DNA from 3 places in the Ancylobacter sp. TW_SC_1 genome. Region 1 is predicted to be linked to each of the others. Evidence: predicted binding sites of a transcription regulator. Region 1 holds the regulator's gene; each other region holds the start of a gene.
The links. Region 1 encodes HrcA, which represses chaperone genes, less so after heat shock. Its sites were predicted from a motif close to GTTAGCACTCNCNNNNNGNGAGTGCTAAC; they were not measured.

Region 1 (5,385 bases):
CTTGTTTTTCGTGTTGCCGCCGCCGCCATTATTTCCCTTCTAGCCCTCGGACTTCCCGTTTCCGCGCAAGTCGTTTTTCCCAATGAGGGCACGATCGGCCTGGTTCCGCTGCAGGGGATGAGCGAAATTCCGGGCGTGCCGGGCTTCCAGGACCGCGCCGCCAAGGCGTCGATCCTCATTCTCGAAATGCCGAAGCCGGCCTTCCAGGAGATCGCCACCCATTTCGCGCCGGAAGAGCTGCAGAAGCAGGGCGTGACGGTCGAGGAGCGCCGCGACGTCGAGCTCGCCGACGGCGTGAAGGCCCTGCTGCTCAAGGGCTACCAGACGGTCGGCGCCGTCGCGCTGAAGAAGTGGATCCTGGTCGCTGGCGGCAAGGAACAGACCGGCATGGTGACGGTGCAGTTCCCGGAGGCCGCCTCTGCCACCTATTCGGACAAGGCGGTCGAACAGTCGCTCAAGACCGTGGTGTTCCGCGCCCCGCCGAGCACGCAGGAGCTGCTCGCCCGCCTGCCCTTCAAACTCGGCGACCTCAAGAGCTACAGCGTCCTGAAGGTGCTCGGCACCAGCGCTGTGCTGCTGACCAAGAGCGAGAAGGGGGAGCCGGATCCGGACAGCCAGTCCTTCTTCATCGTCGCGGCCGGCCCGGGTGAGATCCGCGAGGACGAGCGCGAGGCCGTCGCCAAGCGGGCGATCGCCAGCGTTCCCGGCATCAAGGAGCTGCGGGTGGATCGCGGCGGTCCGCTGCGCATCGGCGGCCAGCCCGGCTTCGAGGTGATCGCCAGCGCGCTCGACATGAAGAACGGCAAGCCGGTCAAGGTGGCGCAATGGCTGCGCTTCGGGCGTTCCGGCTATCTGCGCATGGTCGGGGTGGCACCGGCGGAGAATTTCGACGCCGATTTCAGCGCCATGCGCGCTCTGCGCGACAGCATCGAGATGCGCTGAGGATCACGAGGCCCCGCAGAGGGGCCTCGTCGTTCCGGGGCCTCGTCATTTCGGGGCTTCGTCGCTTCGGGACCGGCCGTCAGCCCTCGGTGCCGGTGGTCTCGGCCGGCGCGGCCTTCGGTCCGCCCTTCGAGACGCCGACCAGAGCCGGGCGCAGCACGCGCTCGCCGAGCTTGTAGCCGGGCTGGATGACCTGCACGACGGTGCCGGAGGGCACCTCGGCATTGGGCACCTCGAACATCGCCTGGTGCTGGTTCGGGTCGAACTTCGTGCCTTCCGCCTCGATGCGCGAGACGCCGTGCTTGCCGAGCGTCTGCGTCAGCGCCCGGCCGGTGAGGTCGATGCCGTCGAGCAGCGTCTTCAGCGTGCCTTCGGCCTTCTCGCGGGCCTCGGCGTCGATAGCGCCCAGCGCCCGCTCGAAATCGTCGGCGACGGTCAGGATGTCGCGGGCGAAGCCGGTGATGCCGTAGACCTTGGCGTCGGCCACCTCGCGCTCGGCGCGGCGGCGCACATTGTCGGCCTCCGCGAAGGCGCGCAGGAACTTGTCCTTGAGCGTGGCGATCTCTGCCTCCAGCCGCTCCTTTTCGGCCGCGAACTGGGCGGCGAGGTCGTCCGCTGCCGCCGGTGCGCCATCCTCCACGCCGGGAGTCTGCGCCGCCATGTCGGGCTGGTCGGCCGGATTGCGGTTCTCGTCGCTCATAAGCACCTCGTCGGGAGATTGGATTTGTCCGCGGGACGATGTCGCGCGGACGCCCGCCATATCGGGTCGCGCAAGGGAAAAATCAAGCCGCGTCAATCCCCGGACCGCCCAGTACGCGGCTGACCACGCGGGCGGTGAAGTCGACCATGGGGACGATGCGGGCATAGTTCAGCCGCGTCGGGCCGATCACCCCGAGCACGCCGACCACCCGGCCCTGCCCGTCGCGATAGGGTGCGACGATGGTGGAGGAGCCGGACAGCGAGAACAGCTTGTTCTCCGAGCCGATGAAGATGCGCAGCCCCTGCGCGCCCTCGGCGCGTCCGAGCAGGTCCACCACTTCCTGCTTGGCCTCGAGATCGTCGAACAGCAGGCGCACGCGTTCCAGGTCCTCGATCGCCCTGAGATCGTGCAGCAGCCGGGTCTGGCCGCGCACGATGAGGCGCCGTTCCGCCTTCTCGCCGCCGGACCAGCTTGCCAGCCCGGTCTCGACCACCCGCGCCGTGACCTCGTCGAGCTCGGCGCGGCGGGCGGCGAGGGTGCGCTCCACCTCGTCGCGCAGTTCCGCCAGCGTGCGCCCGCGCGTCAGCGAGCTCAGGAAATTGGTCGCCTCGACCAGTGCCGAGGAGGGCAGCCCCTTGGGCAGCTGAACCAGCCGGTTCTCCACCTCGCCATCCTCGGAGACGAGGATGAGCAGCGCCCGGCTGGCGTCGAGCGGCACGAATTCGATGTGCTTGAGACGCGCGTCGGTCTTGCTGGCGGTGACGACGCCGGCGCCGCGCGACAGGCCGGAGAGCAGGTTCGAGGCCTCGGCCAGCACGCCGTCCACGGTCTGGGCACGGGCGGCGGCCTGCACCTGCGTCTCGATCGAATTGCGCTCGTCCTCGGAGACGTCGCCGATCTCCAGCAGCGCGTCGACGAAGAAGCGCAGGCCGCGCTCGGTCGGCAGGCGCCCGGCGCTGGTGTGCGGGGCATAGATCAGGCCCGCCGCTTCGAGATCCGCCATCACGTTGCGCACCGAGGCGGGCGACAGCATCATCGGGATCAGCCGCGAGATGTTGCGCGAGCCGGCGGGCTCGCCTGTCGCGAGATAGGTCTCGACGATCTGGCGGAAGATTTCGCGCGAGCGCTCGTCGAGCCGGGCGAGCTGCGGCGCGGTGGCGGACAGCAGTGGATCGAGGGGCATTGCCTGACCTGTCGTTCCTTGAGGCTCGCCGAATACGGCGCCGCCCTATTATCTCGGCAATCGTGCGCCATGTTCAAGCGAGCGCCGGCGCTCCGGCGGCGATTGCGCCGGCGGCGTGCCGCCCTTACAAGGGCCGGCCGGACGGGTTGTGCCGTCCCGTCCTTCAGGAGACCTGCCGCATGCGTCCTTCCCGCCGCCTTCCCGACGAGATGCGGGCTGTCAGCTTCGAGCGCGGCGTGCTGCGCCATGCCGAGGGTTCCTGCCTGGTGAAGTTCGGCGAGACCCATGTGCTCGTGGCAGCCACGCTGGAAGAGCGCCTGCCGCCCTGGCTGAAGGGGCAGGGCCGCGGCTGGGTGACGGCCGAATACGGCATGCTGCCGCGCGCCACCCATGAGCGCACGCGCCGCGAGGTGACGACCGGCAAGCCTTCCGGCCGCACCCAGGAGATCCAGCGCCTGATCGGCCGCTCGCTGCGCGCCGTGGTCGACCTCGAGAAGCTCGGCGAGCGCCAGATCACCATCGATTGCGACGTGATCCAGGCCGATGGCGGTACCCGCACCGCCTCCGTCACCGGCGCCTGGATCGCACTGCATGACTGCCTGAGCTGGATGAAGTCGCGCGGCATGCTGCCGACCATTCCGCTGCGCGACAATCTCGCCGCCGTCTCCTGCGGCATCGTCGACGGCGAGCCGCGCCTCGACCTCGACTATGCCGAGGATTCGGAGGCCCATGCCGACGTCAACTTCGTGATGACCGGCTCGGGCGGCTTCGTCGAGGTGCAGGGCACGGCCGAGAAGACGCCGTTCACCGAGGATGAGTTCAACGCCATGCTCGGCCTCGCCCGCAAGGGCATCGGCAAGCTGGTCGACCTGCAGAAGCTGGCGGTGTCATGAGCCAGGAGCAGCCGCGCCGCCTCGAGGGCCGCATCGTCATCGCCACGCATAACCCCGGCAAGCTGGAGGAAATGCGCGGCCTGCTCGCGCCCTATGGCGTCGAGGCGGTGTCGGCTGGCGAGCTTGAGCTGCCGGAGCCGGATGAGACCGGCCTCACCTTCGCCGAGAATGCCCGCATCAAGGCGGTTTCCGCCGCGAAGGCGTCCGGCCTGCCGGCCTTCGCCGACGATTCCGGCCTGTGCGTGGACGCGCTCGGCGGCGCGCCGGGGCTCTACACCGCGCGTTGGGCGGGGCCCGAGAAGGACTTCATGGCGGCGATGACCCGCGTCGAGGAGGAGCTGCGCGATGCCGGCGCCGAGCTGCCGGACCTGCGCCGCGGCTATTTCATCTCCGCGCTCTGCCTCGCCTGGCCGGACGGCCATGTCGAGGATTTCGAGGGTGTGGTGCACGGCACGCTGGTCTGGCCGCCGCGCGGCCCGGCCGGTTTCGGCTACGATCCGATGTTCCAGCCTGACGGGCATGAGCGCACCTTCGGCGAGATGACCGGCGCCGAGAAGCATGGCCTGCCGCCGCTCGGGCGCGGCCTGTCGCACCGTGCCCGCGCCTTCATGGCGCTGGCGCAGGCCTGTCTCGGGGCGACGTTTGACTGAACGGGCGCAGTGGCCGGCTCCGCCGCCGGCGGACCCCGGCTTCGGCGTCTATGTGCATTGGCCGTTCTGCAAGGCCAAGTGCCCCTATTGCGACTTCAACTCGCATGTTCGCCATACGCCGCCGGACCAGGCGCGCTTCGTCGCCGCCTTCAAGGCCGAGATCGCCCATACGCGGGAACGCATCGGCCAGCGGCGCACCCAGAGCGTGTTCTTCGGCGGCGGCACCCCCTCGCTGATGGAGCCGGCGACCGTCGGGGCGATCCTCGATGCGATCAATGACGCCTGGCCCCTCGACGCCCGCGCCGAGGTGACGCTGGAGGCCAACCCGACCAGCGTCGAGGCCGGTCGCTTCCGCGGCTACCGCGCGGCCGGCGTCAACCGCGTTTCGCTCGGCGTGCAGGCGCTGGACGACGCCGCGCTGAAGGCGCTCGGCCGCATGCACACGGCGCAGGAGGCGCTGGGCGCGGTGGCGGTGGCGCGGGCCGCCTTCGAGCGCGTGTCCTTCGATCTCATCTATGCCCGCCCGGACCAGCGCCCGGAAGACTGGGCGCGGGAGCTCGCCCGTGCCATCTCGGAGGGCTGCGAGCATCTTTCGCTCTACCAGCTCACCATCGAGGACGGCACGCCCTTCGCCGCGCTCCACCGCGCCGGCCGGCTGATCGTGCCGGACGGCGACGTCGCCCGCGCGCTGTGGGACGTGACGCAGGAGACGACGCTGGCGGCCGGACTTCCCGCCTACGAGATTTCCAATCATGCCCGGCCGGGGGCGGAAAGCCGGCACAATCTGCTCTACTGGCGCTACGGCGAATATGCCGGCATCGGGCCGGGCGCGCATGGCAGGCTGGATACGCCGGAGGGGCGTGTCGCCACCGCGACCGAGCGCGGGCCGGAGCCATGGCTTGGCCGGGTCGAGGCGGCGGGCCACGGCGTTGTCGAGGACGAGCCGCTGACCCGCGCCGCGCAGGCCGACGAATATCTGCTGATGGGGCTGCGCCTGTCCGAAGGCATCGACCGCGC
Region 2 (5,385 bases), 1.4 Mb from region 1:
GGCATCCTGCAGCGCCGTGCGCACGACCTTGGCCGGGTCGACGATGCCGGAAGCGATCATGTCGACGAACTGCTCGGTCTGTGCGTTGAAGCCGAAGTTCTGGTCCTTCGATTCCAGCACCTTGCCGACCACGATCGAACCCTCGACGCCGGAATTCTCGGCGATCTGGCGGATCGGGGCCTCAAGCGCGCGCAGCACGATCTTGATGCCGGCCTGGATGTCCGGGTTGTCGGAGGTGAGCTTCTCGACCGCCTTCTTGGCGCGCAGCAGGGCGATGCCGCCGCCGGGGACGATGCCTTCCTGCACAGCCGCGCGGGTGGCGTTGAGCGCGTCGTCGACGCGGTCCTTCTTCTCCTTGACCTCGACCTCGGTCGCGCCGCCGACGCGGATCACCGCGACGCCGCCGGCGAGCTTAGCCAGGCGCTCCTGCAGCTTCTCGCGGTCGTAGTCCGAGGAGGTCTCCTCGATCTGCGCCTTGATCTGCGCGACGCGGCCCTCGATGTCCTTCTTCTTGCCGACGCCGTCGACAATGGTGGTCTTTTCCTTCTCGATGATCACCTTCTTGGCGCGGCCGAGCATGTCGAGACCGACACTCTCAAGCTTGATGCCGAGTTCCTCGGAGATCACCTGGCCGCCGGTGAGGATGGCGATGTCCTCGAGCATGGCCTTGCGGCGGTCGCCGAAGCCCGGAGCCTTGACAGCCGCGACCTTGAGGCCGCCGCGCAGCTTGTTGACGACCAGCGTGGCGAGCGCCTCGCCCTCGACGTCCTCGGCGATGATCAGCAGCGGCTTGCCCGACTGCACGACCTGCTCAAGCACCGGCAGGATCGCCTGGAGACCGGAGAGCTTCTTGTCGAAGATGAGCATGTAGGGATCTTCGAGATCCACCGTCATCTTCTCGGCATTGGTAACGAAGTAGGGCGAGAGGTAGCCGCGGTCGAACTGCATGCCTTCGACCACCTCGAGCTCGGTCTCGGCGGTCTTGGCTTCCTCGACGGTGATCACGCCCTCATTGCCGACCTTCTGCATCGCGCCGGCGATCATCTCGCCGATCGACGCGTCGCCATTGGCGGAGATGGTGCCGACCTGCGCGACTTCGTCGGTGTTCTTCACCTTCTTGGCGCGCTTCTCGATATCCTTGATCGCCTCGGCGACGGCGAGGTCGATGCCGCGCTTGAGGTCCATCGGGTTCATGCCGGCGGCAACCGACTTGGCGCCCTCGCGCACGATCGCCTGGGCGAGCACGGTGGCGGTGGTGGTGCCGTCGCCGGCGAGGTCGTTGGTCTTGGAAGCGACTTCGCGCACGAGCTGGGCGCCGAGGTTCTCGAACCGGTCCTCAAGCTCGATTTCCTTGGCGACGGTGACACCGTCCTTGGTGATCCGGGGCGCGCCGAAGCTCTTCTCGATGACGACGTTGCGGCCCTTCGGGCCCAACGTGACCTTCACCGCGTTGGCGAGAATATCGACACCGCGCAGCATGCGCTCGCGCGCATCGCCAGCAAATTTTACGTCCTTGGCAGCCATGTGGCCTACTCCTGAATTCAGCTATGTCCGGGTGAACGCGTCGGCGTCAGCCGACGATGCCCATGACGTCGGATTCCTTCATGATCAGCAGGTCCTGACCGTCGATCTTGACCTCGGTGCCCGACCACTTGCCGAACAGCACCTTGTCGCCGGCCTTGACGTCGAGCGGCACCAGCTTGCCCGCCTCGTCGCGGCCACCGGGGCCGACAGCGACGACTTCGCCCTGCGAGGGCTTTTCCTTGGCGCTATCGGGAATGATGATGCCGCCCGCGGTCTTCTCTTCCGCGTCGAGACGCTTCACCACGATGCGGTCGTGCAGGGGGCGGAACTTCAGCTTGGCCATCGGTTGATCCTCGATCTTCCTGTCTCGCGCCGGCATGGCGCTCGTGAGCAGCAATAGGCTGGGCAGTTACTAGCACTCCTTCGAATGGAGTGCCAAACCGCCGCCGAGATAGGAACGCCGCCGAAGGGAGTCAAGCGAGGGGCGCAGGGAAATCGCGCGTGCGGCGCGCGCGGGCGCGAGCCGCGTCGGCACGAAAAAACCCGGCCCGCGCGAGCGGACCGGGTTCTGAATGTTCGAAGAAGCGGCGATCAGGCCGACTTCTTGATGGTCTTCTCGACCGAGGCCTTGATCGGCTCGGCGGTGTCGGTCGCCACTTTCTGGGCCAGCGTCGACAGTTCCTTGGCCTGGGCCGAGAGCACGTCGAACTGCTTGCGCAGATGGCCGGTCGACAGTTCGACCGCTTCCGACACGCTCTTGGCGCCGAACAGCGCGCCGACATAGTCGAAGGCCGCATTCACATTGGTGCGCAAGGATTCCAGCGCCACCGCATTGTACTCGACCAGACCCTTGGAGGCGGTCGTATAGGTATCCTCGAGAAGGTCGGTGGTCTCCTCGGCGCTGGTCTTCAACTTCTCATACGCCTCGCGCGCGCTCTGCACGCTCTTTTCCGCCATCTCGCGCATGGCGGCGGGAACTTCGAGGTTCGGCATGTCCAGCTTGGGCATCGCCGCCTCGAAAGCGGACGTCGCGGCCTTGGCGGCCTTCTTCGGGGACGGCGTCACGGGGGTAGCCTCAACCATGGGTTTCTCCACGAATTCGCGGTGGATCCAGGATGGCGACGACCGCTTCCGCGTTTGCGACCGTGCCTGACCGGCGAAGCCGCTTCGGGATGACGACCCGAGGCTCCACCTTGTCTCGCGGATAATAATTGTGCATTGCAATATCATATTGCAATGCACAATCAACCCATTCCTGCGATTTTTTTCGCGTCGCGGCCCGCAGACGGCGCCCTGGCCTTGCTCGCGGCTTATTTGCCGGCCTTCTGCAGCGCAGCGGCGAGGCCAGACGCCGCGCCGGCATGCTCGCCCAACGTCTTGGTCTGCTCGGTGAGGCGCGCGGCCTGCTCCTTCACATAGTCGGCGTGCAGGCGCGTCCATTCGTCGACCGTGGTCGCCTTGGCGAGGCGGGAGGCGAAATCGAAGCCAGCGGCGATGTTCGCCTCGGCGAAGTCGAGCGTGGTGCGGCCGAGATCGCGGGCGTTGTCATGCGCCGCGTCAAACTGGCGGCCGGCATCGTCCAGCGCCTTGTGCGCGGCATCGATGAAGCCGTCGATCGCGGCGCGCGCCTGATCGACGCCCTGCTCGGCGATCGTGCGCAGTTCCGGGGGGATTTCGAGTTTTGGATCGTCGGCCATGGCGCAAACTCCCTCCTTCTGACGATGCCTCATCCTAGGCAACCGAGGGCGGAGCAACATCCGGCCAGATGCCTACGACCAAAGTAGTATCGCTGCCGCAAAAGGCAATCGAATTCGGCGGATCGGGCCTCGCCGGTTGCAAGTGGTTAACCGGTATCGGTGGCAACCGATTAACCGGAATTGATGAAGCTGGAACGACAGGGGCGGCGGCGCATGGCACGGGACGCCGGCCGGCATTATTGTTAGCTTCCGGCGGCGGGTCCAATCTCGACCCGTCGCCCATATCCGGTTCGCACCGGCGGGGTCACTCAGACGATCATGAACACACCGACGGACGGTTTCGGCAGCTTGGCGATCGACGCGCTGCGCGCCCAGGCGGCCACCGCCCTCGCGGCGGCGGCGCCGGCCGTGCTCGCGCATGTCGACGGCACGCTGATCGCGGCCAATGCCGCCGGGCGTGCCCTGCTCGACGCGGCAACCGTCGCCGCGCTCGCGCCCCGTCTCGCGCCGACGCTGCGCCCCGCCCGGCCGGCGCGGCTGGAGCGCCTGCGCCTGCCCGGACGGCTGACCCCGGCCACCTTCGCCTGCTCGCTGCTCGCCGCCGGCGCCGCCCGCGCGGTGCTGCTCGTCAGCCTCGATGCGGCGCCCGCCGCCCTGCCCACCGAGGTCCCGCATCCCACGACGCCTTCGGCGACGGCGGAGAGCAGCGTCGCGCCGACGCCGCTACGCTTCACCTGGAGCACCGGCCTCGACGCGCGGCTGACCCGCGTCGATCCCCGTCTCGCGGCGGCGCTCGAACGGGCGCCCGGCGCGATCGCCGGCCTCGACTGGCACGCGCTCGGCGCGCCCGGCGCCCATCGCGCGGTGCTGGAAGGGCTCAGCTTCAATCATCTGCCGGTGCTGCTGCCGACCGAACGCGGCGATGCGCTCGACATCGAGCTCGGCGGCGCACCGATCCGTGGCGAGGGCATGCGCGGTTTCGGCATCGTCAGGGGCCGCCGCCCGGCGCAGGCCCGGCCGGCGCCCGAGCTGGAGCCCGTCCGCCCGGCCGTTACGCCGCGTCCGGCTCCCCCCGCGCCGCCGCGCGCCGCCCCCCCGGCGCCGGAGGCGCCGCCCTCCGAGGCCGCGCCGCCGATGCGCGTCACGCTGAGCATCGTGCCCTCCTCGCCGAATGTCGTGCCGTTGCGCGGCGGCAATGGCGAAACGTCGCGCGAAAGCGCCCGTTCCTCCTGGGAAGTCCTGTCGAACGGCGAGCGCAATGCCTTCCGCGAGATCGCCCGCGCCCTCGGCGCGCGGCTGGAAGGGGTCGACGACTTCCCCGAACCGGCCGGCGCCGATACCGGCGCCCCCGAGGCACCGCCCCCCGCCGCCACGCCGGAACCGTCCGAGCCACCTGCGGCGCCCCCGCCTGTCTCCCCGGCCCCGCCGGCCGTCACCGCCCTGCCCGCCAATGATGCGGCGCCGGAGAGCCGCGCCGAACCGGACGGCCTGCGGCGCGTGCTGGTCGACGGCGAGCGGCCGGTGCTCGACCGCCTGCCGCTCGGCCTCGTCGCCTTCCGCGGCGACCGGCTGCTCTACGCCAACCGCGCCCTGCTGGAGTGGACCGGCTACGCCGACCTCGCCGCGCTCGAAGCCGCCGGCGGCCTTGCCGCGCTGTTCGGACCCGAAGCCGCGGCCGAGGACGCGGACGAGGACGGCCGCGCGCTCACCATCGTCGGTGCGGGCGGCGACGCCGTCACCGTCGAGGCGCGGCTGATGTCGTCCCCCTGGGAGGGCGGGCTGGCCATGCTCTACGTGCTCCACCGGGTCGCGCGCGCCCCCGATCTGCAGGCCGACAGCCTGATCGACGAGCGCCTGCGCCAGGCCGAGCTTGCGCTGCGCGAGGCCGAAAGTTCGGGGCGCGAGCTGCGTGCCATTCTCGACACGGCGACGGATGGCGTGGTGCTGATCGACGCCGCCGGCATCGTGCTGTCGATGAACCATCCGGCAGAGGCGCTGTTCGGCTTCAACGCCGGCGAGGTGAAAGGCGAATCCTTCACCCTCCTGCTGGCGCCCGAGAGCCAGCGCGCCGCCATCGACTATCTCGACGGCCTCGCCTCCAACGGCGTGGCCAGCGTGCTCAATGACGGGCGCGAGGTGATCGGGCGCGTGCGCGAGGGCGGCC
Region 3 (5,385 bases), 2.0 Mb from region 1:
CGCGGCTCGCGCCGCGCCCTCGGGTTTCGCAATGAGGAAGGACGTCCTCAGAAGTCCATGCCGCCACCGAAACCGGGCCTGCCCGGTTTCGGTGCTCGACGAACCGCAGGGGTGGATGGACGTCCTCAGAAGTCCATGCCGCCACCGAAACCGGGCTTGCCCGGTTTCGGCACTTAGCGAACCGCAGGGGCGGATGGACTTCCTCAGAAGTCCATGCCGCCCATGCCGCCGCCCGGCATCGCCGGGGAGGCGGCGCCGCCCTTCTTCGGGATGTCGGCGATCATCGCCTCGGTGGTGATCAGCAGCGAGGCCACGGAGGCCGCGTTCTGGATCGCCGAGCGCAGCACCTTGGCCGGGTCGATGACGCCGGCCTTGTACATGTCGACATACTCGCCGGTCTGGGCGTTGAAGCCGAAGGAGTAGCTGTCCTTCTCCAGGATGCGGCCGACGATCAGCGAACCGTCTTCGCCGGCATTGGACGCGATCTGGCGAGCGGGGTACTGAACCGCCTTGCGGACGATGTCGACGCCGGTCTTCTGGTCGGCATTGGCAGTCTTGACGCCGTCCAGCGCCTTGATCGCGCGCAGCAGGGCGACGCCGCCGCCCGGAAGGACGCCTTCCTCGACCGCCGCGCGGGTGGCGTGCAGCGCGTCGTCGACGCGGTCCTTCTTCTCCTTGACCTCAACCTCGGTCGCGCCGCCGACGCGGATCACCGCGACGCCGCCGGCGAGCTTGGCCAGGCGCTCCTGCAGCTTCTCGCGGTCGTAGTCCGAGGTGGTCTCCTCGATCTGCGCCTTGATCTGCGCGACGCGGCCCTCGATGTCCTTCTTCGAGCCGTTGCCGTCGACGATGGTGGTGTTCTCCTTCTCGATCACCACCTTCTTGGCGCGGCCGAGCATGTTGAGGGTCACCGTGTCGAGCTTGATGCCGAGATCGTCGGAGATCGCGGTACCGCCGGTCAGGATGGCGATGTCCTGCAGCATGGCCTTGCGGCGGTCGCCGAAGCCCGGCGCCTTGACGGCCGCGACCTTGAGGCCGCCGCGCAGCTTGTTGACGACCAGCGTGGCGAGCGCCTCGCCCTCGATGTCCTCGGCGATGATGAGGAGCGGCTTGGAGGTCTGCACCACGGCCTCGAGGACCGGCAGCAGCTCCTGGAGGCCCGAGAGCTTCTTCTCGTGGATGAGGATGTAGGGATCCTCGAAGTCGACGCGCATCTTCTCGGCGTTGGTGATGAAGTAGGGCGAGAGGTAGCCACGGTCGAACTGCATGCCTTCGACCACGTCGAGCTCGGTCTCGGCGGTCTTGGCCTCCTCGACGGTGATCACGCCCTCATTGCCGACCTTCTGCATCGCCTCGGCGAGATACTTGCCGATCTCGGCGTCGCCATTGGCGGAGATGGTGCCGACCTGGGCGATCTCGCTGTTGGAGGTCACCTTCTTGGCGTTCTTCTTGAGGTCCGCCACGATGGCCTCGACGGCGAGGTCGATGCCGCGCTTGAGGTCCATCGGGTTCATGCCGGCGGCTACTGACTTGGCGCCCTCGCGCACGATCGCCTGGGCGAGCACGGTGGCGGTGGTGGTGCCGTCGCCGGCGAGGTCGTTGGACTTCGAGGCCACTTCGCGCACCATCTGCGCGCCCATGTTCTCGAACTTGTCCTCGAGCTCGATTTCCTTGGCGACGGTGACACCGTCCTTGGTGATGCGCGGAGCGCCGAAGCTCTTCTCGATGACAACGTTGCGGCCCTTCGGACCCAACGTGACCTTCACCGCGTTGGCGAGGATGTCGACGCCGCGCAGCATCTTCTCGCGCGCGTCGCCAGCAAACTTAACTTCCTTGGCAGACATGATCTTTTCTCCGGTGAAGCGTTGCGAGCAGCGTAAGGGGCGACCTCACGCGGCCTTCTTGGCCGCGGTGGTGCCTTCCAGCACGCCGAGGATGTCGGACTCTTTCATGATGAGGTAATCGACGCCGTCGATCTTGACCTCGGTGCCCGACCACTTGCCGAACAGCACCCTATCGCCGGCCTTGACGTCGGGCGGCACGAGCTTGCCCGCTTCGTCGCGCGCGCCGGGGCCGACCGCGATCACTTCGCCCTGCGAGGGCTTTTCCTTGGCCGAGTCGGGAATGATGATGCCGCCCGCGGTCTTCTCTTCCGCGTCAACGCGCTTGACCACGACCCGGTCATGCAGGGGACGGAACTTCATCGGTTCTCTCCAAAATTCTGGAAGATCGTTTGATCCGGCAAACGCACCGGCCGGCACCCTGAAGGCAGCCAGCGTTGCGGCACGCTACCGCTCGGACATCTAGGCGCCGGGCGAAAGCGGCGCAAGGTGCGCGGGGCAAAAAATTGGCAGTCGTGCAGCCTGAGTGCCAACAGGGCGCGGACAGCACTGTCAGCACTCAAGTGAATATGCTGCTAGTGCATTGAATTTGAACATGAATTTGAAAAATTCACCTTGTCGGCGACTCCGGCCGGCCGCACAATCGGATTCGGTCGCGAAAGGAGGTCCGCATGGCAGGTCATGGGGTATCGTCGAAGGGCGTGGCGTCGGGCAGGGTGGTGACGGAGGACTTCCGGCGGCAGCTTTCCGGTTACGGGCTGACCACGGCCGAGATCCTCTACCGGATGCCGGACCACCCGGCGATTCTGCAAAGCTATCTCTGGCAGCATTACGATCTGTGTCCGCATTTTCCGGAGCTGAACCGCTTCCTGGAATTCTGGAAGCGGGAGCTGGAGGGGCCGCTGCATTCGGTTAAGGTGGCCCATTCGCGGCTCATCGGCCCGGCGGAGCTGCGCAGCGTGGACGGAGTTTTCCTGCTGAACTGAGCCTTGCGGCTTTGCCTGTCTTTTGATCGCGCTGCCCTCTTAATGTCGCTTACGACGTGCTATGAGGACGGCGAAAAGGGGCCCAATGCCGGGTCCCGTCGGAATGCAGGCATCTGGTCAGCCCCTTGGATCATCGCTCGCCGCGTACGTCGGAGCTGCTCTCCGCCATCGTCACCGCCCATTCGGCGGAGCGTATCGGCGTGGGCGAGATCGTGCACGCGCTGCGCAACCGCGCCTTCGGCCTGTCCATCCTTCTGCTGGGCCTGCCGAACTGCCTGCCCATGCCGCCGGGCCTGCCGGTGATCTGCGGCATCCTGCTCTGCCTTGTCGGCGGACAGATGCTGGTGGGGCGCGACGAGCTGTGGCTGCCGCGCTGGCTGGCCAACCGCACGATCTCGCGCACGCTGCTCGAGAAGATCGTGCACGGCTCGCTGAAGTGGATCCGTCGCTTCGAGGGCTATTCGCGCCCGCGGCTGCCCTATTTCTCCAGCGCCTCGGCGCGCTTCGTGCTGGGCGGCATGGTGCTGCTGCTTGGCCTGCTGCTGCTGCTGCCGATCCCGATCTTCGGCAATCTGCCGCCGGGTATCGCGGTGGTCATCCTTGGCCTCGGCCTGGTCGAGCGTGACGGCGTTTTCATCATCGCCGGCGTGGTCGCCACGCTCATCAGCTTCGGTGTGATGGGGCTGCTGAGCTGGCTGCTGTTCCAGGGCGCCGTCGCCTACATCTGATCGCCGGAAGCGACATGTGCCGGCGGTTGCATTCCGTGAAATACAACCATAGGATGCTATCAAGGTCTGGGCACAATCGATTTGTGTGGGGCGGAGATGGCATCGGCGGATGGGCGGACGGGGTCGGCGGCGCATCCGGCGCCCGCCAATGCGCGCAAGCGGCTGATCCTCTGCCTCGACGGCACGTGGAACACGGCCGATGGCGAGGAGATCACCAACATCGTCCGGCTGCGCGACATGCTGCAGCCGGGGATCACCGACGGCGTCGAGCAGCGCGTCTATTACGACGAGGGTGTCGGCACGCTGGGCGGGCTCGACAAATTGCTCGGCGGCGGCACCGGGAAGGGCCTCGATGTCAATGTTCGCCAGGCCTACAAATTTCTCAGCCACTTCTATGAGCCGGGAGACGAGATCTACATCTTCGGCTTCTCGCGCGGGGCCTTCACGGCGAGCAGCCTTGCCGGATATGTGGGCGCCAGCGGCCTGCTGCGCCGCGACAGCTGCACGCGGGAAAATGAGGAGGCCACCTGGCTGCACTACCGCACCGACGCCAAGGACCGCTATCCCAAGGAAGGGCTGAGGCTGAGGGAGCTTTGCCACGAGGACGTGCGCATCCGGATCCTCGGAGTGTTCGACACGGTCGGCGCGCTCGGCGTGCCGCTCGACGTCACGGACTATCTTGTCGGCCGCCGCAGCCGCTACCAATTCCACGACACGACGCTGTCGTCGGTCATCGATCATTCGCTGCACGCCGTGGCGATCGACGAGAAGCGCCGGTTCTTTCCGCCCTCGCTCTGGCAGGTGCCGCAGCACGCCAACTTTCGGACCGTCGAGCAGGTCTGGTTTCCCGGCGTGCACTCGGACATCGGCGGCGGCTATGGCGAGGGCGGCGTCGGTGCCCTGACCCTGCGGTGGATGCTCGACCGCATCGCTGGCCTGAACGGGGAGGCGGGGCAGGCGTCGCTGGTCTTCCGGCGTGGCGAGATGGAGGCGCTGCGCGCCGACGGACAGGCGCCGATCCACGAATCCCGGCACCGCTTCAAATCGGTCCTCAGCAACTACAAGCCGGCGCTGCGGGTGATCGCCCAGCAGCGGCCGGACACCAGAGATTACAAGCTGGCGGCGTTGCCGCCGCATGCGCGGCCCATTGGCGAGTTCGTGCACCTTTCCGCCTTGGAACGGCTGACGAGCACCAATGCTGCAAAAAAGAAAGATTACGCTCCGCTCAACCTGCTCCACGCCCTGGCGGAGTTCTTTTCAGCCGAACACGTCGCGCTGCCCCATCCCAGGGTGCAACTCGGCTTTATGGGCAACGACGGTCCGCTGGACTGGCTTCACGATACGACCGATTTCACCGCACTCCAGGATGCGCTGGAGCCGGGCCGACATCCGGCGCTGGCAATGGCGAAGGCGAACTGGTCCCAGCCCGCAGCTTAGCCCGTCCTCATCCCCGCCCGACGAAGGGCGCGCTCGTGGCCATGATGGTCATGGTCAGCACGTTGGCGTCGAGCGGCAGGCCGGCCATATAGGCGACCGCCCGGCCGGCATGGACCGGATCGAAGGTCGGCTCGACCATGATCTGGCCGTTGGCCTGCAGGATGCCGGTCTTCATCTTCACCGCCATGTCGGTGTCGGCATTGCCGATATCGATCTGCCCGCAGGCGATGTTGTGGGCGCGGCCCTCCAGCGCCACCTGCTTGGTGAGGCCGGTGACGGCATGCTTGGTCGCCGTATAGGGGCCGGTAAGCGGGCGCGGGGCATGGGCCGAGATCGAGCCGTTGTTGATGATGCGGCCTCCCTTCGGATCCTGCGCCTTCATCAGCCGGATGG

Region 2: a site for HrcA is predicted at 1,936-1,964, ahead of groES (co-chaperone GroES). Genes of this name have one in related genera too.
Region 3: a site for HrcA is predicted at 2,347-2,375, ahead of groES (co-chaperone GroES). Genes of this name have one in related genera too.

What each region holds. Positions count from the first base shown of each region.
Region 1 covers NZ_CM166365.1:640,269-645,653, reverse strand. The annotation lists gene AC1PZ7_RS02970 (hypothetical protein) at 118-942, shown strand; gene grpE (nucleotide exchange factor GrpE) at 1,022-1,642, opposite strand; gene hrcA (heat-inducible transcriptional repressor HrcA) at 1,725-2,825, opposite strand; gene rph (ribonuclease PH) at 3,005-3,718, shown strand; gene rdgB (RdgB/HAM1 family non-canonical purine NTP pyrophosphatase) at 3,715-4,368, shown strand; gene hemW (radical SAM family heme chaperone HemW) at 4,361-5,385, shown strand, end outside.
Region 2 covers NZ_CM166365.1:4,113,126-4,118,510, forward strand. The annotation lists gene groL (chaperonin GroEL) at 1-1,524, opposite strand, end outside; gene groES (co-chaperone GroES) at 1,571-1,867, opposite strand; gene AC1PZ7_RS19445 (phasin) at 2,116-2,607, opposite strand; gene AC1PZ7_RS19450 (phasin family protein) at 2,835-3,221, opposite strand; gene AC1PZ7_RS19455 (ATP-binding protein) at 3,540-5,385, shown strand, end outside.
Region 3 covers NZ_CM166365.1:2,590,656-2,596,040, forward strand. The annotation lists gene groL (chaperonin GroEL) at 204-1,844, opposite strand; gene groES (co-chaperone GroES) at 1,890-2,204, opposite strand; gene AC1PZ7_RS11975 (usg protein) at 2,513-2,827, shown strand; gene AC1PZ7_RS11980 (exopolysaccharide biosynthesis protein) at 2,953-3,555, shown strand; gene AC1PZ7_RS11985 (DUF2235 domain-containing protein) at 3,652-4,992, shown strand; gene AC1PZ7_RS11990 (SDR family oxidoreductase) at 5,000-5,385, opposite strand, start outside.